DNA from 3 places in the Castellaniella daejeonensis genome. Region 3 is predicted to be linked to each of the others. Evidence: predicted binding sites of a transcription regulator. Region 3 holds the regulator's gene; each other region holds the start of a gene.
What was found. The regulator NrdR, encoded in region 3, represses ribonucleotide reductase genes. The targets are predictions, from matches to a motif close to CACNANATNTNGTG.
Positions count from the first base shown of each region.

Region 1: a site for NrdR is predicted at 1,402-1,415, ahead of ABD022_RS11915 (ribonucleoside-diphosphate reductase subunit alpha). Genes of this name have one in related genera too.
Region 2: a site for NrdR is predicted at 837-850, ahead of ABD022_RS03415 (ribonucleoside triphosphate reductase). Genes of this name have one in related genera too.

Region 1 is NZ_BAAAFN010000015.1:476,330-478,596, forward strand. It holds gene ABD022_RS11915 (ribonucleoside-diphosphate reductase subunit alpha) at 1-1,339, opposite strand, end outside; gene ABD022_RS11920 (fimbria/pilus outer membrane usher protein) at 1,588-2,267, shown strand, end outside.
Region 2 is NZ_BAAAFN010000006.1:326,185-328,451, reverse strand. It holds gene ABD022_RS03415 (ribonucleoside triphosphate reductase) at 1-796, opposite strand, end outside; gene ABD022_RS03410 (hypothetical protein) at 1,082-1,768, shown strand; gene ABD022_RS03405 (DUF2249 domain-containing protein) at 1,916-2,155, opposite strand.
Region 3 is NZ_BAAAFN010000009.1:58,406-60,672, reverse strand. It holds gene glyA (serine hydroxymethyltransferase) at 1-925, shown strand, start outside; gene nrdR (transcriptional regulator NrdR) at 965-1,438, shown strand; gene ribD (bifunctional diaminohydroxyphosphoribosylaminopyrimidine deaminase/5-amino-6-(5-phosphoribosylamino)uracil reductase RibD) at 1,482-2,267, shown strand, end outside.

The DNA of each region.
Region 1 (2,267 bases), on a different contig from region 3:
TGTCGGAATACAGGTCGCGCATGTCCTGGTAGGGACGGTTCGGCTCGCTGATCTCCAGGCACAGGTTGCTGGAGTGGATGGGCTCCTTGAAGGGGGTGTGGCGGTTCATCTCGTCGATGTTGGCCAGGTAGGCCACCCCGGTTTCCAGCGCCTCGTTCAGCGAAGTCAGGATCAGGTCGCGCGGCTTGAAGTATTCCTTCTTGAAGGACGGGTCGCGCTCCAGGCGCTCGTATTCGCGCTTGAAGGCGGCCGAGTCCGGGCCGAAGAACAGCCGGGTGAGCTCGGGGGCGGTGCGCACGTTGAACGAGAAGGCCTCTTCGTTGCGGGCGACCTTTTCGGCGAAGAACTTGTTGGTGACCAGCGCATAGTGCAGGTCGCGGTTCTTTCGGTCCTCGGTGCTGCGCGGATTGCGCAGGTAGGCGATGACCTCGGCCTCGGGATCGAAGCCGGAATAGTAGGTGGTGCAGGCGCCGCCGCGGCCGGCCTGCATGTTGGCGTGCACGGCCTTGCCCAGGGATGCCAGGTAGGGCAGCTTGCCCTGGTGCTGGATCAGGCCGCCGCGCACGGGATCCCCCTTGCTGCGGGTGATCAGGTGGCTGCCGATGCCGGCCGAGGCTGCCGTCATGCGGTAGGCGATGTGGTCGCCGATGGCCAGGGATGCCTCGTTGTCGTCGACCACGTACAGGCAGCACGAGGCAAAGCCGCGCAGCTTCGTGCCCAGGTTCACGTAGTTGGGCGTGGGGGCCGAGATCCGCTTGGCGGAAAATTCCTTGTAGAAGCGCCGCACCAGATCGACCCGGCGCTCGGCGGGCTCGTTTTCCGACAGGGCCATGGCCATGCGCATGTAGACGAACTGCTGCGTTTCGTATTCCTGCCGGGTGACGCGGTTCTGCAGGCTGTACTTCTTGCGGATGTAATGCAGCGAGAAGTGCGGCGTGTCGTAGTCCTGCTCGTGGTCGATGAAGGACTCGATCTCGGCGTATTCGGCATCGGAGTAGTTCAGGCGCACCATCACCCCGTCGGCGATCATCCGGTCGTGCAGTTCCTTGACGGTGGGGATCTTCGGACCGTGGATGATCTTGTGCAGGTGGGACGCGTAGAGCCGGCCCGCCATCAGGTAGTAGGACCAGGTGCCCTTGTCCAGGCAGTTCTGGATCAGTTTTTCCTGCAGGTCGGCGGTGGAGACCGTCTCGGGCATGGTGCTGACGGCCTGCAGTACGATGCTGCTCCAGTCGACCTTCTGGCCCAGGTTGGCGGCGGCCCATCGGCCCCATCCGTTGAGCTTGCTGGGGATGTAGGGTTCGATGCGCCCATCACGCTTGACGATGTTCTTTATCACGGCCGGGTGTCCTTGGTGGTAGTGCTTTTAATTCTACATGTAGTGCGGTTGGAAATCATAAACACAATATATGGTATGGGCAAGCGTGGTTTCAATTTCTCCTCCTGAAACATCTTCGAGGTTTCAACTGCCCCTGCCGTCGTGGTACCCTGATTCGCTTCGGGGGTTTTTCAGCGGTCTTCCGGGCTGTGTGGCCCCCCTGGTTTCATCCCCCGGACGACACGGCCCGGGGTTCTGTGCGTCACCCCATGAATAGGCTCATCCGGCTGTTGGCTGCGTCGGTTCTGTTGCATGGCGCCGGTGGTATCGTGCCGGCGCGGGCCTGGCAGGCCGCCGGTTCCGATCCGGCGCTCATCGACCTGGCTCCCCAGCGCTATGCCGTTCCCGACGTGCCCCGCGACGTTCCGTCCGATGTGGCTCCGGACGCGGGGGCATCCGGCTCGGCGCCGGATTCCGGAATCCGCTACGACCTGCTGTTCCTGGACGGCCCCGCGGAAGGCTACCGCTACCGCCCGGACGGCGTCGGCCTGCGCTGGTTCGGCACGGCCGCCGATCCGGCCGAACCGCCGGACAGGTTCGGCTCGGTGCCTTCCTCCGGCCTGGATGCCTGGGCGTTGGGCGCACGGAATTGGCGCTACCGCAGTTCCGCCGGCTATCGCCTGACCCTGGGCAATACGGCGTCGGACGCTCCCGGCTGGGGGCGGTCCGTGCGTCTTGCCGGGGTGGGGCTGGCCCGGTCCGTTTCCCAGGATCGCCTGCCCGCGGGGGCCTGGGACTATGCCGTGACGGCCGGTGCCCTGGACGGCCAGGCAAGCCGTCCGGTGGCAGAAGGCGACCTGGCGTACGGGCCGGTCGCGGTCGATGCAACCACGCGCTACGCCCTGGACAACGATCTGATCCTCGCCTCGCGGCTGCAGCGCACCCTGGG
Region 2 (2,267 bases), on a different contig from region 3:
TCGGGCTGTGCCAGTCGAAGTCGGGCGTGATGTTGTACGTGGGAATGGGGAAGGTGAATGCCCGCCCGCGCGCATCGCCGGCCATCATGACTTCGATGTAGGCGCGGTTGATCATGTCCATCTCGGCCTGCAGCTCGCCGTAGGTGAATGGCATTTCCTCGCCGCCGATCAGCGGCACCTGGGCGCGCAGGTCTTCCGGGCAGACCCAGTCGAAGGTCAGGTTGGTGAAGGGCGTCTGCGTGCCCCAGCGCGAGGGCACGTTCAGGTTGTAGATCAGTTCCTGGATGCATTGCCGCACTTCGGCGTAGGACATGGCGTCCTTGCGGATGAAGGGGGCCATGTAGGTGTCGAAGGAGCTGAAGGCCTGGGCGCCGGCCCATTCGTTCTGCAGCGTGCCCAGGAAGTTGACGATCTGGCCGACCGCACTGGACATGTGGCGCGGCGCGATGGCTTCGACCTTGCCGGGAACACCGTTGAGTCCCTCGTTGAGCAGCGTGCGCAGCGACCAGCCGGCGCAGTAGCCCGACAGCATGTCCAGGTCATGGATGTGCAGGTCGGCCTGGCGATGTGCCTGGCCGATGGCCTCGGGGTAGACGTGGCTGAGCCAGTAATTGGCGATCATCTTGCCCGACGTGTTCAGGATCAGGCCGCCCAGCGAATAGCCCTGGTTGGCGTTGGCGTTGACGCGCCAGTCCTGGCGGTGCAGGTATTCGTCGATGGAGCGGATCACGTCCACGTGCGGGACGGGGCGGCTGGCCGGTGTCCCGGCCGGGGCTTGATGCGTGGGGGGCGTCATCCTGTGTTCCTCTATATATTGTGTTCAAAATCAATATAGACACAATATATAGTGTTATTAGGATCCTTTCCCGATTTTTTCGGATAGCCTTGATGGGGGTCAAGAACAGGGATTCCGGAGCGCGCCATCGGCAGCCGGGCGGCTGCGGGTCTCCTGGTCCGGGCTGATTCTGTACGGCAGGCGGGGCAAGATCCTGACACACATGACCCGCCGCTGTGCCTGTTCCCCGGGCGGCAAACCCGCTATCGTGAAAGACCTGTGCGAATTCCATGGAGAGACGGAAACATGATGCGCTGGATCGGATGGCTGCTGGCGGCCGGGGGCTGGATTGCCCCGGCCGTTGTTCTGGCGGCGGGTGTGGCGACCGTGCAGGCGGGCGACCGGACACTGACGGTGTCCTTCGACGGGCCGGATGCGCGGGTCGATGTCGGCGGCATCGGCCAGGGCTACTTGCTGATGCGCGACGGCAAGCTGTATTCAGTCATGCGGGCCGCGGGCCGGCCCCTGGTCATGGATGGCGGTGCCATGGCGAGGCTGCTGGGTGGCGGGGCCTCGCAGCCGGCTCCCGACATGATCCGCTCGTTGACCAGCCTCCAGCCGACAGGTGCCCGCGAGACGGTGGCCGGCCGCGCGGGTGCCGTCTATACCGTGTCCTACCGGGACGAACAGGGGCGGGATCGCTCGGGGCGGGGCGTGCTGAGCAAGCAGCCCGAAGTCAGGGAACTGACGCGTGCCCTGGGACGGATGGCCGTCCTGCTGCAGGCTGCCGCCGGCCAGCCGGCGGATGGCGCGCGGCAGGTTCTGGATGCGCTGGAAGAAAAGGGCCTGGGCCTGCTCGCGTACGAACAGCAGTTCCGTGTGCAGCGGCTGGCAGCCACGCCGCCCGCGCCGGGAAGCCTGGACCTGCCGGTGCCGCCCACGCAGCTGCCGCCGGAACTGGGGCAGTTCCTGCAGGGATTGAGCCGGCAATGATCCGGCCTCTTGAAGGGCGAGAAGCCCGCCGGGTGAATCCGCCAATACAGCCACTACTGCAATCGCGGCCGGATCAGAGCCAAACTGAAAGGCCCGAGTCCGGTGCAATGCCGAACTCGGGCCTTGGCTGCCTGATCCCGGTGCGGCTCAGGGCACGATGTGGAAATCGATGACGATTTCACCGGGGTTGCGGGCCAGGTATTCGAACTGGATGTTTTCGCCGAAATGGTTCTTCAGCTGCTGCAGCAGCGGCAGGGGATCATGGTCGTTGCAGAAGCGCATGGTTTCACCGGGCTGCAGCGCCGACAGCGCGCCGAAGATGGCCGCGTGGCGGAAACGCTTGGCAATGCCGCGCGCGTCGAGGGGATAGGTGTTTTCTGCGAACATGGGGATAGCGTCGGAGGCCACGGTACGTCATTCCTGGAGAGGTGGGTCGAGCTTCCGATTATAGGAACGCCCCCTCGGAAAACCGGCGGGAACCCTATGCGCAGAAAGGTTG
Region 3 (2,267 bases):
GGCCGTGCTCAAGCCGGGCGATACCGTGCTGGGCATGAGCCTGGCCGAAGGCGGCCACCTGACGCACGGTTCGCCGGTGAATGCTTCCGGCAAGCTGTACGACTTCCATTCCTACGGCCTGGACGCCAACGAAGTCCTGGACTACGACAAGCTCGAGGAACTCGCGCGCACTCTCAAGCCAAAGCTGATCGTCGGCGGTGCCTCGGCCTATTCGCTGCGCATCGACTTCGAACGCATGGCGCGCATCGCCCACGACAACGGCGCCCTGTTCATGGTGGACATCGCCCACTATGCGGGCCTGGTGGCCGGCGGCGTCTACCCGAACCCCGTGCCGCATGCCGATTTCGTCACCTCGACCACGCACAAATCCCTGCGCGGTCCGCGCGGCGGCGTGATCATGATGAAGGCCGAATTCGAAAAGGCCATCAATTCCGCCATCTTCCCGGGCATCCAGGGCGGTCCGCTGATGCACGTCATCGCCGCCAAGGCCGTGGCCTTCGGCGAAGCCCTGCAGCCCGAATTCAAGGCCTATGCCGCCCAGGTGGCGGCCAATGCCCGCGTGCTGGCCGACACCCTGGTCAAGCGCGGCCTGCGCATCGTGTCGGGCCGCACCGAAAGCCACGTGATGCTGGTCGACCTGCGTGCCAAGGGCATCACCGGCAAGGCCGCCGAGGCGGTCCTGGGCCAGGCCCACATCACGGTCAACAAGAACGCCATCCCGAACGACCCGGAAAAGCCCTTCGTCACCAGCGGCATCCGCCTAGGCACGCCGGCCATGACCACGCGCGGCTTCAAGGAAGCCGAAGCCGAACTCACCGGCAACCTGATCGCGGATGTGCTCGACAATCCGAACGATGCCGACAACATCGCCCGGGTGCGCGCACGGGTCAACGAGCTGACCGCGCGCTTGCCGGTCTATCGTTAAACCAACCGGAACGGGCGCCTGCGGGCGCCCGCAGCGCAGATGAAGTGTCCGTTCTGCAGTTGTGCCGATACGCAGGTCGTGGATTCCCGGGTCTCCGAGGAAGGTGACACGATCCGGCGCCGCCGACGCTGTACGGCATGCGATCGCCGTTTCACCACCTACGAGCGGGTCGACCTGATGATGCCCGCCATCGTCAAGCGCAACGGCACCCGGGTCGATTTCGATCCGGCCAAGTTGCGCGACAGCATGGCCCTGGCGCTGCGCAAGCGCCCGGTCAGCGCCTCGGCGGTGGATGCGGCCGCCGCGCGCGTCCAGGAACGCCTTCTCACCAGCGGCCGTCGCGAGGTTCCATCGGATTACATCGGCGAGCTGGTCATGTCCGAATTGCGCCAGCTCGATCCGGTGGCGTATGTGCGCTTCGCCTCGGTCTACCGCAGTTTCGAGAACATCCGTGAATTCGTCCATGCGATCGACGAATTCCGCCGCGCGGACGATGCCGATGACAAGGACTGATTCTTCCCTTGATTTGCCGGGCCGCCCCGACGCAGCGGGCGGCGTGCCGCAAGCGCATCGCGGGGGGGCTTTCCCGTCCACCGAGGATCATCGCTGGATGCGGCGCGCCCTCCGGGTGGCCGAGCAGGCGCAGTTCGTCAGCAGCCCCAACCCGCGCGTCGGCTGCGTGCTGGTGCGCGACGGCCGCTGGCTGGCCGAAGGCAGCACCCAGCGGGCGGGCGGCCGCCACGCCGAGGCCCAGGCCCTGCACGAGGCCGCACTCCTGGGGGTGGACGTGCGTGGCGCCACGGCCTACGTCACCCTGGAACCCTGCAGCCATACGGGCCGCACGCCGCCGTGCGCCGATGCGCTGGTCGCGGCGGGCGTTGCCCGGGTCGTGGTCGGGCTCCAGGATCCCAATCCCAAGGTGGCTGGCCGCGGAATCGAACGTCTGCGCGCCGCCGGCATCCAGGTCGACGTGGGCCTGTTCGCCGAAGACGTCCTGGCCCAGAATCCCGGCTTTTGCGCCAGGATGACGCGCGGCACGCCCTGGCTTTGGCTGAAGTCGGCGTCGTCCTTCGACGGGCGCATGGCCTTGCCCGACGGGCGCTCGCAGTGGATCACGGGGGATGCCGCCCGCGACGACGGGCACCGCTGGCGTGCCAGGGCCTGCATGGTGCTGACCGGCATCGGCACGGTGCTGGCCGACGACCCCATGCTGGATGTGCGTGCGGTCGAGACGCCGCGTCAGCCGGTCCGCGCCGTGCTGGACACGCAATTCGTGCTGGGCGAGCAGGCCCGGATCATCAACGGCGATCCGGTGTGGGTCTTCACCACGCGCCCCGATGCG